Linked DNA regions of Bdellovibrio bacteriovorus. The protein of the gene in region 1 interacts with the protein of each later gene in a pairwise test. Links are inferred from orthologs where the notes say so. Each region holds a gene or a part of one and is shown in the gene's direction. Other genes may lie near its edges.

Region 1 (7,852 bases):
GACTTGGACCAAATCCCCTTCGATCGTGCAGATGATTTGATTTTTTAAAATCTCGTCACCTTCTTCAAAATGCCATTTCACGCGTGCATTGGGCTCGAGGGCCTGCATGGATTGTTCAAACGCCATCGTGCCGGACAGAACGATGTCTTCTTTCGCTTTTAGACGGGCACGTCCTTGGCGAGGTCGTAAAGCCAAAGACTCCGTGGTGACATCGCCTTGAGGCATGTCTTCCTTAATGGCAGCGCGAATCAATTCTTGTAAATTCATCGATGGGACCTCTCAAAACGAGTAGGTCCTAAAGGGCCTACTAAATATTCTTTTCAGTTTCTTTGAGGAGCTTATTGAGTTCGGCACGAACGATGCGTTCGGCGATTTCTGGAAGGACTTTCCAACAAATGGACTCGATCACTTCGCGAGCTTCCTCACGAATAATCTTTTCCATCATTTGTGGATCTAAGTCACCCTTGGATTGCGCTTTACCCTGAGCATTAGGCGCAGAAGTGGCGGGGCCTGCCGGCGCTTTGGCTGCAGCAGATCCTCTTTGCAGAGTCTCCATCATTTGTTCTTTGACGGATTTTTCAACTTTGCTAACAAAAGAATCGACATTCGGTGTTGAAGTGCCACCTTTTGCTGCGTGCGGAGCCGGTTTTGCGGCCGGAAGCTTGGGCGTCGTTTTTTTATCAAAGCTGATCTCTTCAAACTCACCATCCATTTCGATATGAGCGTTGTTAAGATCATCATCTTGCGGAATTACAAATTTCGAGGCGAAATCGTTTTCGGCTTCAGGAATTTGAATTTTAAACTTAGTTAAATCTTGGTGTGCCCAGCCACCTTCTTCGGCCTCATCTTGAGATCGAGGATTCGTCAGTGGCACCGCTGAAAATTCTTCTCCGGGAACCGAAAAGGCATCAGCATCTTCCACTTCCGGAATCGCAAAAACATCCGAATTTGAGAGGCGATCTTCAGCAGGAGCATTTGCTTCGGCCGGAGTTTCTTCGAACTCGGGCATTTCCGGGAAACTTAAAAATGAACTGACCGGATTGGCTTTAGTTTTCACGACCAAATCATTTACGATAGAGCGCAAATGTTCTGCGTCAAAAGGTTTTTCTAAACGGCGATCTGCTTTGCAAGTGGTCGCTTTTTCTTCGTCGATTTCCATGAAACCGCTCCACATCAAAACCACAGGAATTTGAGCTGTCGCAGGATCCATTTTGATATCGGCGCAGACTTCATAGCCCGAACGCTTCGTCAAAAGAACATCGGCAAAAATAATATCAGGATTGAAGGTCTTTGTGACAGCCAACACATCAAGTCCCACGGGCACGGATTTAACTTCGACAGCGAAGTCAGACAATGCCAGTTGCATTACTTTTTTGATTGTGGAACTCTCATCTGCAAGCAAGACGCGTAAAGCCATACTTAAAAGTAAAATCGGAAAGGCTGAATGAGTCAAGCGTGATCTGGGAGTAGGCAGCTGTGAACCGCATCGATCGATATACAACCTGGCTTTTTTGGGGCTACTTTTTGGGGGCCATGGCCGTCTTTTTGACGCTGTTTTCTGCCGTCGACGCGATGTCCACCCTGACCGAATACAAGGGCGTAGCGCCCTCGGCCCTCGTGAAATACTATCTTTTTTATTTCCCTGAAATCATCCGCCAGCTTCTGCCGGTCGCCTGTTTATTGGGCACGATCTTAACGCTTTCAAGTTTGAATAAAGCAAATGAACTCGTTGCGTTATTTGCCGCGGGGATGAGTCTTTTTCGCGTGGCTTTACCCATGCTGATCTGGGTGACGCTGATTTCGGCCGTGGGTTACGTGTCTTCCGACCGCATCATTCCGAAAACGATCAAAGAAAAGAACTATATTTTATATTACGACTTAAAAAAAGAGCCGCATCGTTTTTCCACAATTAAAACGGACAAGATCTGGTATCGCTCAAAAAATTCTTTATTCAATATTCAAACCTTGAATGCGCAAGGGAACAAGGCCCAAGGTTTGACGATGTATTTCTTTAACGAGGACTGGGACTTGGTGCAAATGATCACGGCTCGTGAAGTCAGCATCCAAGGGGCGCAATGGGCCCTAGAAAAAGGCACCGTCACGGTCTTTACTAAAGAATCAAGCTTTCCTTTGACCAGTCACTTTAAAACTAAAAACATCGTGATGGCCGAAGACTCAAAAGACTTGCAAAGTGCCGGGCAAACCGCCGACATGATGTCACAAAAAGAACTGAAACATTTTATCGAAAAAAACCGCCAGGCGGGTCTTGATACCTTGGCTTATGAGGTCGACTATCAGTCGAAATTTGGCTTTGCTTTTGCGGGTATCGTGATGTGTTTATTGGGTATTCCTTTCAGTGTTGGCCGGGCGCGTTCCGGCGGAACTATGCTGAACGTGGGGATTTGTTTAGCCCTGGTTTTTGCTTATTACGTATTTTATTCGTCAGGGATTACCCTGGGGCAGCACGGAACAATACCGCCGGTCGTAGCCGCTTGGGCTCCGAATATAATCATGGCCACTTTAGGCTTGGTTCTTCTCAAAAGGCTGAAACGCTGATATAATGGGGGCCTCTCGGAGGTCCCTCATGATCAAGAAAATCCTCACATTCCCAGACCCGAAATTGCGGGAAGTTTCAACTCCCGTGAAAGAGTTTGCCCCAGAGCTTAAACAGCTGTCCGAGGACATGATTGAAACCATGTACGATGCGAACGGCATTGGCTTGGCGGCTCCGCAAATTGGTGAATTAAAACGCATGATCGTGATCGACACTCGTCCTAAAGATGAAGGGGGACGCCGTTACAAGTATGACGAAATGTCGGATCTTGAAAAGGCCGTTCCGCAGCCACTGATCTTGATTAATCCTGAAATCGTTAAAGGGGAAGGCAAAACAACTTTTGATGAAGGTTGCTTGTCGATCCCGGGTTATTACGAAACCGTCGAGCGTTTTAATTACATCGAAATGAAAGCTTTTGATATTAACGGCAAAGAGTTCATCGTAAAAACCGACGGTCTGCTGGCGATTTGTATGCAGCATGAACTGGATCACTTAGAAGGCACTTTATTTGTCGATCATTTAAGCTTTGTGAAATCGAACAAAATTAAAAATCAGATCAAAAAATACGGCTATCCTGTGAAGGAAGAAAAAGAAGCTGAAAAAGAAAAACAAAAAGAATTAGCCAAGGACAAACGCTAGTGAGCAAGGTGCGCGTGTGTTTCCTAGGGACGCCAGAATTTGCCGTCACGTCCCTGAAAGCGCTGCTTGATGATGAGCACTTTGAAGTTGTCGGCGTTGTTTCTCAACCAGATCGTCCGGCGGGTCGTAAGCTTCAGCTGACCCCAAGCCCGGTAAAAACCTTAGCTCTTGAACACGGTCTTCGTGTGGTGACCCCTGAATCTTTAAAAAAAGATCCGGCCGCGGTTGCGGAAATTCGCTCTTGGGGAGCGGAAGTCGGAATCGTTGTGGCTTTTGGTCAAATCCTGACCGAAGACTTTATGAGCTCGTTCCGTTTTGGTTGCGTGAATGTGCATGGTTCTATTTTACCGCGCTGGCGGGGGGCCGCGCCCATTCAGCGTGCGATTGAAGCCTTGGATGCAGAATCCGGCGTGACCTTACAGCGCATGGTTAAAAAATTAGATGCCGGGGATATCATCGGCATTCGGAAAGTTAAGATTCGCCCAGATATGGACGCCATGCAATTGCATGATGAATTGGCGGTTTTAGGTGCCGATCTTTTACGGGTTGAATTGATGGACTATGTGCGCGGCAATATCGGACCGATTCCTCAAGATGAATCCCAAGTTACGATTGCGCCAAAAATTGATAAGGCAGAATGTTTTATTGATTTTAAAACTTCGGCGTGTGCGGTCGATGGAAAAATGCGCGGTTTTGTTTATGGGCCGGGCGTTTACACTTTGCTTCAAGGTAAAAAATTGAAGTTGCATAAAGCGGTGCCCCTAGATCAGTCTTCTAAATCAGAACCCGGCACTATCACGGCGATCGCGGACGATCATATCGTGGTGGCGTGTGGGGAAGGCTCATTAAAACTTTTGGAAGTGCAGCCCGAATCGCGCACCCGCATGAAGGTTCAAGATTTTCTTAAAGGTCATGATCTTAAAGTAGGAGACAAACTTGGCATCTAAAATGGTTGCGCCTTCAATTTTATCCGCGGACTTTGCAAATCTAGAAAAAGAAATTCACGCGGTATCACAAGCAGGGGCGGACTGGATTCATGTGGATGTTATGGACGGACGTTTTGTTCCGAATATCACAATCGGTATCCCGGTGGTGAAGTCGTTAAAAAAAGTTTCTCCGATCCCTTTAGATGTTCATTTGATGATTGAAGAACCTGAACGCTACATCGAAGACTTCATCAAAGCGGGCAGTGATTATTTGACCATTCACGTCGAATCGACAAAAGATCCCGCGGCGGTGCTTAAACGCATCCGTGAGTTGGGGGCGAAAGCCGGCATCACTTTGCGTCCGGGAACTTCTCTGGACACGGTTCTGCCGTTGCTCCCTTTAAGCGATTTAGTGCTTGTTATGACCGTAGAGCCTGGCTTTGGCGGTCAATCCTTTATGGCCGATCAGATTGCCAAGATCTCGCGTTTACGCCAGGAAATCAGCTCTAAGAAACTGTCTTGCCTGATTGAAGTCGATGGCGGTATCAACGCCGAAACTGCGAAGCTATGTCACGAAGCCGATGTTTTTGTGGCGGGAAGTTTCGTATTTGGTCGCGACTATAAAACCGCGATAGCGGCTTTACGTTAATTACTGCGCTTTGCACGACATCTAACATTTTGGCCCCTTTGTCATTTGACCCGAGCTTGAGCATTATGGCCAAAGACGGCAATGCTTATCCTGCGTAACATAAAAACTCATTGGTTCGATTTGGCGAAAAAGTTTTTGCTGGTCGTGATTTGATTGACCCTTTTTGCGAGTCGGCTCAAACTTTGATTGTTCGATATTTAACAAGGAGAGTTTGATGAAAAAGCTATTCGCGGTGTGCGCGTTGATTTTAGGATTTGGAAGTGCGGCGAATGCCGGTCTTTTGCTTGAGCCTTACTTGGGTTACGAGATGGGGACTTTTAAAGACAATGCTGACGGTAAAATGAATGGGACACTTTTGGGAGCACGCGTAGCGTGGACGGCACCTGTCATGTTTTGGGCGGGGTTAGATTACGCGACGACGGTGAGTGCTAATTTTGATTCTGACACGGCCAATGTTTCTGATTCGGACGCGAAACGCAACACTTTATGGGCCGTGGTGGGAGTGGACTTTCCGATCTTGCTTAGAGGTTGGTTGGGGTATGGATTGATGAATGAAATCAAATTTGACGACTACAACAATAAAATCAAAGGTAAAAGCACAAAGCTGGGCTTAAGCTTCACGGGTCTTCCATTCATTTGTTTGAACTTTGAATACTTGATGGAAACTTTTGACGAACAAAGCTCAGGCTCTTTAAGCCCGGACGCGAAAAACAACGCGTACGTGCTATCAGTCTCTTTACCTTGGGAATTCTAAGGTACCAGCTTCTTTTAGTAAAAATTCGGTACATAAAAAGCCACGAAGTTAATTTCGTGGCTTTTGTTTTTTGGGAATACAGTTCCAAGTTGGAACTGTGCTGCTGCTTCATAAGGTCTAGGTTCGGATCTTTGTTTTGTGTGTGAAAGACTTCCTTGATAAACCCAATCTCAACCCTTTTTGGGAAAGGAAGTACCTTATGAAACTTATTGCGGTTATCTTGGTTTTCTTCACCACTCTTTCGGTCTTTGCCGACGACAAAGTAAAAGTCAATTTCAACTCTGAAGAGCTGACAAAAGTTATTGAAAACTACGCCAAAGCCACCGGGCAAAAATTCATCATTGATCCCGGCGTGCGCGGTAAAATCACGATCTTAAATCAAGAGCCGATTACCAAAGAAGAATTTTTCAGTCAGTTGTCTAATGGCCTGGCTTTAAATGGCTTTGCCATCAGCAAGCAAGAAGACGTGATGGTGGTGCAAAGCGCCCGCAACGTGCAAAGAAATATGTTAGAAGTTTCGACGAAAAGACCTTCGATGAAACCACAGCGTATGTATACGTGGGTTTACACTCCTAAAAATGTTTCTGTGTTGCAGTTAAACCGCGATCTTAGAATTTTGCCATCCAGAGATGGTGAAATGAATGTCGTTGCTATCAACAATCAACTGATCATCACGGACTGGGTCAGCAACATCAATCGTGTGGCGGACGTTTTAGAGCAAATTGATATTCCTGAAAATCCGGTGCTATCAAAGCTTGCTAAAAAAGGAGCTGAAGGACGTCTTCGCCCAAGACCCCCGCATGAAGGTGGGCCAGAAAAAGTGGCGCCTCCGACACCTCCGCAAGAATAATTTAATTTAGGCAACAACGATAGGCGCGGGTCGCACTCGCCGCGCCTTCGCCCATCGATTCGCAATTTGCAGACCCCATCGTCGCCACGGAAACTGTCCCTCCGGTCAGATGATAAACATTGCTGGCCCATTCTTCATTCCCTGTCATGCCGGTGGCCGACCCACTTTTGCACGCGCGATACCATTGTTCATTTGAACAAAGCGAGGCCGGGCCTCGAGTGCTTGTCACTGAATAACAAGAATTTTTAGCATCTAAAAAACTCGCCGCTGTTCGTTCATTGGTACTGATGCAATAACTTGTAGGCAGTCCCGCGGCACCGATCAAAGTAAAGCCCGCAGGGCAGGTGTTGGGACCGCCCGTCATATACGTGGTCCATCCGGACGCGGCACATAGATAGAGGCGATCATTGGTGGGATCAGACTTGATTCGACCATATTCGGCGGCACTATCACAATCCGTCGCGGCCGGGGCTGAAGAAACCGTTGCCATTTGTAAATAGCCCGCAACTTGCAATGTGCTTTCAGGGGTTGTTGTCCCGATGCCGACTTTGCCCTCGGCGGTAATTCGCAGTCGTTCTTCGGCGGTGGCGGTGCCCGGCGGTGTGGTCCAAAACCCTAACCGAGAAGCCTTGGCGGTGGGGGTCCAATTTTCAGTGGCGACCATCGAGAGCCCGGGAGAGTTTGTGTTGGTCGACCATCCTGTGCCGTCATAAGCGTAGCCAAAGATATTGAAAATAGTTTTTCCTGAAGTAATCGCCGTCGGGGCGGCCTTTGTTCCCATCGAGCGATAGGCCACTAAGTGCGCAGCTTGCGTGTCTGAAAAAGATCGTATCGCTAAACGTCCGCCAAAGCCCGTGCCTTCGCCATCCACGATCAACCCGGCGCGATCGGGCTGAGTGGTGGTATCGGGAATGGTGCTTGCCACGTGCAGGGTGGTCGCCGGATTTTCAGTGCCAATACCCACGAAGCCTGAAGTAAGCACGGTCATTTTTTTTGTACCTTGAGTTTGTAACGACACGGAGTGTGCGGATAAGGATCCGATACTCATCTCACCGGTGAGGGTATTTCCTCCGTCTAAAACCGCTCCTCCAGAAGCGATGCCATAAGTGGCGATGGCACCCAATCCAAGATTTGATCTGGCAGTTGTGGCATTATTTAGTTCGCTGAGATTATTTGCCGGATTTAAAGGAACAAAACCTAACGCGGTCGTCACATTTGAAGAGACAAAGCTTGCACACCCAAACCCGTCAGAGACTGAAACCCAAGTAATGTACTGACCTGCGGTGCAAGAGCCGGTCGGCCAAGGGCTCGTGCCACCGGCATTCACCAGATCTGTGTAACGCAGTTTTGCGTAACTCCACGCGCTGCCATCGTAACGCAAGACTTGACCGCTGGATGTGCCGTTAGAAAGTTTTGCGGGGGTTATGGCACCTAGGGCTACAGTCGGGGAAGGGTATGTGCCTGAAAGATCTCCGCTGGC
Region 2 (7,972 bases), 1.9 Mb from region 1 along the record:
CGTCAAATGATAGACCTCCTCAACAATCGAAAAATCGCCTCAAATTGACTCAAGTTCTCACGAACTCTTACCGATAGAAACTAGGGAAGGGCTGGATGCCCTTTTGGAGCAAGACTGAGCAGCGAGGAGGATCCGATGTTTCTGCAAGGCGATTTACAAATAGTGTTTGATGCACTTTACACCATAGGTGCAATAGACCCTGTTTTGAAATTGGATTGGAATGAAATCACCAAAGAAATGATGTCACAACCTGGCGTCATGAGTGAGGCCTTCCAAGTCATTAATGCCTGCCGCGGAGATAAAGACCTGCTGATTCAGAAACTCCACCTGATGGATCCTAGATCCGTGAATTATATCGCAATGGAGGTGGCGCGTGAGTTTTGTGAGTTCCAAGATCGCACAGAATTGCACTAAAGTAGCTTTGCTACTGTTATTCACATCAAATGCAATGGCTTGGGAAATTGATTTTTCTCGTCGCCAAGTTGAGTTTAACAAAGTTAAAAACGAAGATCGTTTGCCGGCGAGTATCCAAGAAGATCAATCGGCAACAATCCTGAACAAAGTCTTCGAATCGGTAGAGCCGACTCAAGACATCGTGATTATGAATACGGAAAAAGGCTTCGTGCCGGAACAAGTGCGCCTGCGTAAAGGTGGCAACTATCGTATTCACGTCGTGAATGTGAATGGGAAAGAAAAAAATGTCAGCTTTGTGCTGGATGCTTTTTCGGAACACCACAACACGGTTTTTGGTGAACAAAAAACTTTTTACGTAACTCCTAAGACAGATGGAATTTTCTCTTACCAATGCCCGGAAACAGCGGTGCAGGGTAAGTTCATCATTTACAGTGATGTGGCGGGTACGGCGGGTGACCGCAAACCAGCTTCGGCAAAATAATTTTTCTTGGATGAAGTAGGGCCTTATGTCGAACGATAGATCCGATGTTTTCAGACAGACGATCCAGCAAAATCTGGGTCCTATCTTAAAATATTTGGACGACAAGGGCGTCTCCGAGATTCTCGTTAATGGTCACAAAGAAATTTTCGTCGAAAGAAAAGGAAAACTGGAAAGAGTTCCGGATTCCTTTTTATCTGAAGACGATTTGCGTGCGGCGGTCAACTCGATCGCCCAATCGGTCGGTCGTCGCATAGATGACGAATCCCCTCGTTTGGATGCGCGCTTGCCCGATGGTTCGCGTATTGCGGCGGTGATCCCACCGATGTCGCGCAAGGGCACCACGTTATCCATTCGTAAATTTACTAATAATAAAATCTCTTTTGCGGACTATATCAAGCTAGGTGCGATCAATGAAGATGGTGCAAGGTTCTTGGATATCTGCATGTTTTTAGGAAAAAATATCATCGTGTCGGGCGGTACGGGTTCAGGTAAAACAACGCTGTTGTCGTTGCTGTGTACAAGAATTCCAAAAGGCCAACGAGTGATGGTGATCGAGGATTCGTCAGAGCTGCAAGTCGATTACGAACACGTGGTGATGTTTGAAACCAGACAAGCCGATCAATTGGGAAAAGGCGAAGTGTCGATCAAAGATCTTTTAAAGAGTGCTCTTCGTCTGCGCCCGGATCGCATCATCGTGGGTGAGGTTCGGTCTAGTGAAGCTTTGGAATTATTAAACGCGATGAATACGGGTCATAAGGGGTGTATGGGCACGGTCCATGCGAATACGCCAGAAGATGCGATCGTCCGTTTAGAGGCGCTCGCCCAAGGGGGGGATGCGAAAATCTCCGAAAAAGCCTTACGCTCGCAAGTGATCTCTGCCATCGACATCATTGTTCAAGTCAGCCGGTACAGCGATGGATCTCGCCGCATCGCAGCTATTTCGGAAGTCCTCGGAATCAATAGCGATGGTTCATACCACGTTGAACCCATCTTCGACATGTCCAGAATGACGCGTAAGCCCGACGGTGCTTTGGAAGGAAAACTCCAACCCACCGGCTACATCCCGTCGTTCATGGAAGAAATAATCGACAACAACCTCCCCTTCCCCAAAGCCAAATTCAACAAGGCCGCTTAGAAGGTGCCTGGCTCTTTTTTCGGACCCATGCGCGTCAAAGACTGTTGTTTAAGCATGGGAACTAATTAACCGACATTAAACTTAGAGTCGTTTTCTCTCCTCTGAAAATGCTGCGCTATGGTCCTAAAAAAGAGCCAGGCACTTTTTGATTTTTTAGGTGTATTGCGGGGGGAAGTTCGATTAAATCTTTTCCGTGCATTTTAGCTGTAAGATTTCCAACGCAGTATTAACGATTTTAGAGGAGCAGGGTGAAGACCTGACGCCTCTTTATGAGCAAACTCACCTTGCCGTTGAGTTGCTGCGCGATTCCTCTTACTGGGTGTCGGCACCCGACATGGAAATGTTTTTGGAGACCGCACTTCGTTTGCCGCTAAAACAAGATGGCAACATCTTGCAAAGAGCCGGTCATGAAGGACCAAACTTACGCGCGTGGGGAGTTCTCGATAGCGTTCTGCGCATGATGCCGCGGCCGCAAGAGATCTTCAATCAGCCCGAACAATTTCTTTCGTACTTTATTTCGCCAAAGCCACCGATTGATAATCTTCGCCGTGATGCGAATAGCATCGCCTTTGATCTTCCATTGCCGGCAGAGCAATACCCCTTAGTCACGACCTACCTTAAGGCCGCTTTTGAATCTTTACCGGTTTATGTGGGGCAACCACTTGCGCGTTGCGAGTGGGACGGCATCACGATCACTTTGAATTGGTCCACCCAGCAAAGTAGCATCTTTAACGACCAGGCTGAAAACATCGGGCATCAAGTCAGCCCCGATCTTTTTAAAAGCCTGATCGAAGATTTGCAAAGCACACAGCGTGAACGCGAAGACTTGCAAAAATACGTTGGGGATTTAGAAGAAAAAATTCGTGATTTAGAAAAACAAAAACTGCAGCAAGCTGTCGTTTCGGTTGAGCAAGCCGTGGCCGATAAATCCTCTTTGCTTCCTCAAGAGGGAAGCATGTCACATTTGAACTTTGATAGTCAGGCACCAGGTTATGTTTTAAATCAGAATCTGGCACGGATGCATGATTACATGGTGCGCGCGCAGCAGTTGATCACGATGTTGGTCGCTCAAGGCAAAATGACCCCGGCGGTTAAAGAGGCTATGCGCCGAGTGGATTGGGAGCATGTAAAAACCCAATACCCACGCACTGTTTTTGAAAGTATGGAATTAGTAAAAAAAGCAAACAACAAGCAAACTCACTCTGAAGGAAGCTCTCATGTCTGAAATCATCAGCTTAGTATCTCGTGAAATCTTGGATAGCCGTGGAAATCCAACCATCGAAGTGGAAGTAAAAACCGCAGATGGCAATATGGGCCGTGCCGCGGTTCCATCGGGCGCCTCTACCGGTGCTCATGAAGCTTACGAGCTTCGCGACGGAGACAAAAATCGTTTCCTGGGAAAAGGTGTTTTCAAAGCGGTTGATAACGTGCGCGAAAAAATCGCTCCGGAAATCATTGGCCTGAATGTGACTGAGCAAGTTTATATCGATAAAATTTTGCGTGAACTTGATGGTTCAGAAAATAAATCAAACCTGGGTGCCAATGCGATCTTGGGAGTGTCACTAGCTGTGGCGAAAGCCGCTGCGGCGGACGTGAACTTGCCATTGTATCGTTACGTCGGTGGATCACAAGCTTGCCGCTTGCCGGTTCCATTGATGAACGTTCTTAATGGTGGCGCGCATGCCAACAACGGTTTGGACATTCAAGAGTTCATGATCGTTCCGACCGTGAATAACTCTTACGCAGAATCTTTACGTGCGGGGGCGGAGATCTTTCACACGCTGAAAAAAATCCTAGGCAAAAAAGGTCTTTCCACAGCCGTGGGTGATGAAGGTGGTTTTGCTCCGAAATTAGGATCAAACCAAGAAGCTTTGGACTTGTTGATGAATGCGATCGTGGATGCTGGTTATGATCCAGGTCAAAACGTGTTCTTGGCGTTAGACGTTGCAGCGACGGAAATGTACAAAGACGGAACTTACGAATGGCAAGGCAGCCGTATTTCGGCAACAGAGCTTTTGGGTATCTACAAATCATGGACTGAAAAGTATCCCATGATTTCGATCGAAGATGGATTTTCAGAAGATGATTGGGATGGATGGGTCAAAGCAACCGCAGAGCTGGGCCAAACATGCCAACTAGTAGGTGATGATTTGTTCGTAACAAATCCAAAACGCTTGCGTATGGGCTTAGAAAAGAGAGCCGCCAACGCGTTGCTAGTGAAGGTAAATCAAATCGGAACTTTGACTGAAACTTTTGAGGCCGTAAACTTGGCGCAAAGAAATCGTTATAAAACTGTGATGTCTCACCGTTCAGGTGAAACGGAAGACGTGACGATTGCCGATCTTGCGGTGGCCTTGAACTGCCATCAAATTAAAACCGGCAGCTTGTGCCGTGGTGAGCGTACAGCCAAATACAACCAGCTTCTAAGAATCGAAGAAGATTTGGGTGGGATGGGATTGTACTGGGATAAAGCCGCCTTTAGATAGGCGGCTCGTGAAAATGGCCCGATCGACTGCGTTGTCGGGCCTCGCCTTGTTCGGTTGGGTCTTTTATTTAATCACCTAATTTGTAATAAAGCTCAAAGCGAATGTTGTCCTCAGAGTACAGGCGTACGAGGGTGTTGCTGCAGCTGACATCACTATCGGATACATAGGCGATGGCGTGGGTGATTCCGGTTTTTTGTGACAGCCGTTTTATTTTCTCAGCCGTTTCTTTATCAAAGTTATGTTCAGCGATCAGTTTTAAAATTGTCGGAAAATCTTCGACCATTTCCCAGGTGCATTGCTCCCAGTTTTGACCTTCTTCAATAAGTTCATTTTTTTCTTCAGACATATTCAGTGAGCGGCCATCAAAGCGAGTGAATTCATAGCCGCCGTTGCCTAGGCTGGCGTTGTTGCCGATTTTTTCAAAAGTCTTTTCTGTCGTCGTCATGGGTTCATATTCGCTGATGATTTTGGTTTCTTTGCAGTTTTCTAAAACACCGCCGCGAGTATAGCGTCCCGGTGCGGTTTGAATAGAAATATGAAAGCTGTCGTTGTAGGCGTTGATATATCCGGAGTCCGAAGCAGCCAAAAGTTCGCCGTTAGAGCGGCCTTCGCCAAAGAGAAAATAATATCCTTGGTTTGCCGGGGCATTAATAAAAGCGCCATCGATTTTACGAGTGATGGTGATTTCGTTAAGATCCACGAGCTGCACATCAAAGGCTTGATTTGCTCCGATGGCGGCGGAGTCTGCACTAGAGACGCAGGTATACACTCGTTCGTCTCGACCATAGCGCTTAGCAAAGACGGATGAGGAGGAAAGCACGATTATTAGAGCTAAAAGGGGACGCATTGGAACTCCTTGAATGCGGTCTTTTTAGCTCAATGGCCTAAGTATTAAAAATGTATAAATATCTTTGTTATATTCTTAAACCGCATATAAAATAAGACGGCCTCAATGCCGAGTGAAACAACCTCTATCGTGACTTCTGCCAGACTAGACCATGCAAAGCTGGCAGAAGAATTCAGGGACTGATTAAATAATTACATGTCTTACAGTAAGTTCGCGATCGGTCTTCGTCGTTTTTTAAATCATCCCGCAAAAGTGGCGTTGTGCTGTCTGGGGATTTTTGTTGTTTCCATTATCTTGAATGGAAATCTATTTCGCTTGTGGAGCTTGCACCGTGATTTTGATCGAATCACTGTGGACATTTCTCAAGCAAAAGCGAACATTGCGAGCCTTTCTGACCAACTGAAGCAAGCCAAAGATCCAGCCTTTATTGAGCGCCAGGCCCGCGATAAATTAGATCTGGCGGGTGAGCATGATCTGGTTTTTGTTTTTCCTGAACAATAGTCTAGCAACACGTCGCATAATCGAGTGTCTCTGCGCTATAATACCACTAGTATTCTGGCTCTAGTTACCTGCCAGATGGCCAATGAATTTAGATCTTTAGGTTGATCAAATCTTCAAGTGTGTTCGTTGGCAGAGAGGTTATTATGATTGAAAATCAAGCGCCCCGCTGGACGAAAGAAAACATCCGCTCTTTGCGTCTTCGTCTGGGCTGGAGCAAATCTGAACTTGCTTATCGTCTTCACTGTTCACCCGCTCAAGTCGACCAATGGGAAAACCAAAGCTCTTCCGCGATGGACCCTAATATCTCATCGGCCTTAGAAATCATCCTTCGACAGGCCGAAGCTTGCAGTGAAGAAGTTCACTTCACTCCCGCTGCTGAAAATCAATGCGATAAAAAAGCGTTAGAGCAAATCGACTTTTCATTGGTGAAAGCCGAGCTCGAATAAGCTCAGAAAATACGATCAATCGTCGACAATCAAAGGCTCTGGGTGTACACCTAGTGCCTATGAAAAAGCTCTATCTTATCGATGTGAGCGCGATGTTTTTTCGCGCCTTTTATGCCATCCGCCCTTTAACTTCTCCGTCAGGAGTTCCGGTCAACGCGGTTTATGGTTTTCTTTCCATGCTTATCAAGTTGATGAAAGAAGAAAAACCGGAATATTTGGTTTTTTGTTACGACCGAAAAGAAGCCTCCTTCCGTAAAGATCTTTATGATGGGTACAAAGCTCATCGCACGGAAATGCCGGATGACTTACAAAAACAAGTTCCTTACATCAAAAAATTGGCAGAGCTTTTAGGGATTCCGGCGCTCGAAGTTCCCGGCTATGAAGCCGACGATATTATCGGCGCATTAACCAAATGGGGCCGCCATCACGACATGGAAGTTTTCATCGTCAGTGGCGATAAAGATTTCGGTCAGCTGGTGCAACCTCACGTATGGCTTTACGATACGATGAAAGAAGTCCGTTATGATGCGGCCGGCGTTTTGGCTAAATGGGGAGTTCGCCCTGATCAGTTCATCGATTATCTTTCCATCGTCGGCGATGCTTCGGATAATGTTCCGGGAGTTAAAGGTATTGGTGAAAAAGGGGCCGTTAAGCTTTTGCAGCAATTTAAATCTCTTGAGGATATTTACGAAAATATCGATCAGGTGGAAGGCAAAAGTGTTAAAGAAAAACTGATCGCTTCTAAAGACAACGCCCTTCTATCCAAAAAATTAGTTACCATCGTCGATTCTGTGCAAGTACCAGAAGCTTATGAAGCCTACCGTTTACAGCCTTGGAAAACCGACGAATTAAGAGCATTGCTGCAAGAGCTGAATTTTAAAACTTTCGAAAAGAATCTTTTTGGCTCTAATGCCGACACGGTGACAGCACCCAGCTTTGTTTCCACGGCGAGCACGACGGCCGTCGCCGCGGCACCAAAAGAATCAGAAGAAGTCACTCCTGTTCTTGTCATTGCCAAAGATGATCGTGAATTTAATCAGCGTTCGATGAATACGCGTGAATTGGCAGAGTTCTTACACGAAGACCAGCATCTGTGGGGTTTTTCGGATACGCGTGGAGTGTTTGTTGGGACAGACACCGACCTTATCGAAGTCAGCGATTTTGAATACCTAGGAAAACTCACGGACACGTTCAAGGTTCGTTGGTGCGGTTTTGATTTGAAATCTTTCTGGCACAAAATGGGGGCAAGAACGCCCATCGCCTCTTGGGATTCGCAATTGGCGGCTTATGTGCTTAAGGCCGGCGACGTTTCTGACTTTGGCAAGGTGTACACCAAGTACATGGCCGATGTTTTGCCAGAGCTGGCATCACCCACTCAGCTTTTCAATGCCCATCGCAATTTTGCCGCGACAATGAAAGATCATTTGCACAAAGTAAATGGTCAAAAAGTCTTTGAAGATTTCGACTTGCCATTAGCCCGCATTCTTTTGTCGATGGAACGACTTGGAATCCGCATTGATACAGATTTATTAAAGAAACAAAGTGCCGATCTGCAAACAGAAATTGCCGCCTTAGAAAAAGCCATTCACGCGGAATCGGGTGAAAGCTTTAACATCGGAAGTCCTAAGCAATTAGGTGTCATTCTGTTTGAAAAAATGAAGT

The links.
Region 2: the proteins of rpe (region 1) and eno interact in binary tests that used the Escherichia coli proteins (3 or more experiments, as listed by UniProt). The link is inferred for Bdellovibrio bacteriovorus from one-to-one orthologs.

Annotation. Positions count from the first base shown.
Region 1 is NZ_LUKE01000001.1:175,605-183,456, reverse strand. Bases 3,076-5,954 are described here. They hold rpe (ribulose-phosphate 3-epimerase), read left to right. Parts: upstream 3,076-4,141; coding sequence 4,142-4,768; downstream 4,769-5,954. Other genes in these bases: AZI86_RS00830 (hypothetical protein), read left to right, coding at 5,722-5,954; AZI86_RS00835 (hypothetical protein), read left to right, coding at 4,983-5,522; fmt (methionyl-tRNA formyltransferase), read left to right, coding at 3,193-4,140; def (peptide deformylase), read left to right, coding at 3,076-3,193. Outside these bases: nadC (carboxylating nicotinate-nucleotide diphosphorylase), read right to left, coding at 1-267; AZI86_RS00860 (response regulator), read right to left, coding at 308-1,417; LPS export ABC transporter permease LptG, read left to right, coding at 1,477-2,556; more of def, read left to right, coding at 2,585-3,075; more of AZI86_RS00830, read left to right, coding at 5,955-6,372; AZI86_RS00825 (hypothetical protein), read right to left, coding at 6,374-7,852. UniProt on the Escherichia coli protein: Catalyzes the reversible epimerization of D-ribulose 5-phosphate to D-xylulose 5-phosphate.
Region 2 is NZ_LUKE01000001.1:2,091,335-2,099,306, forward strand. What follows is about bases 2,383-5,381. They hold eno (phosphopyruvate hydratase), read left to right. Parts: upstream 2,383-3,247; coding sequence 3,248-4,516; downstream 4,517-5,381. Other genes in these bases: AZI86_RS10175 (hypothetical protein), read left to right, coding at 2,383-3,255; AZI86_RS10185 (hypothetical protein), read right to left, coding at 4,584-5,363. Outside these bases: AZI86_RS10160 (hypothetical protein), read left to right, coding at 136-414; AZI86_RS10165 (cupredoxin domain-containing protein), read left to right, coding at 374-895; AZI86_RS10170 (CpaF family protein), read left to right, coding at 921-2,030; more of AZI86_RS10175, read left to right, coding at 2,224-2,382; AZI86_RS10190 (septum formation initiator family protein), read left to right, coding at 5,559-5,864; AZI86_RS10195 (helix-turn-helix domain-containing protein), read left to right, coding at 6,008-6,310; polA (DNA polymerase I), read left to right, coding at 6,370-7,972. UniProt on the Escherichia coli protein: Catalyzes the reversible conversion of 2-phosphoglycerate (2-PG) into phosphoenolpyruvate (PEP). It is essential for the degradation of carbohydrates via glycolysis.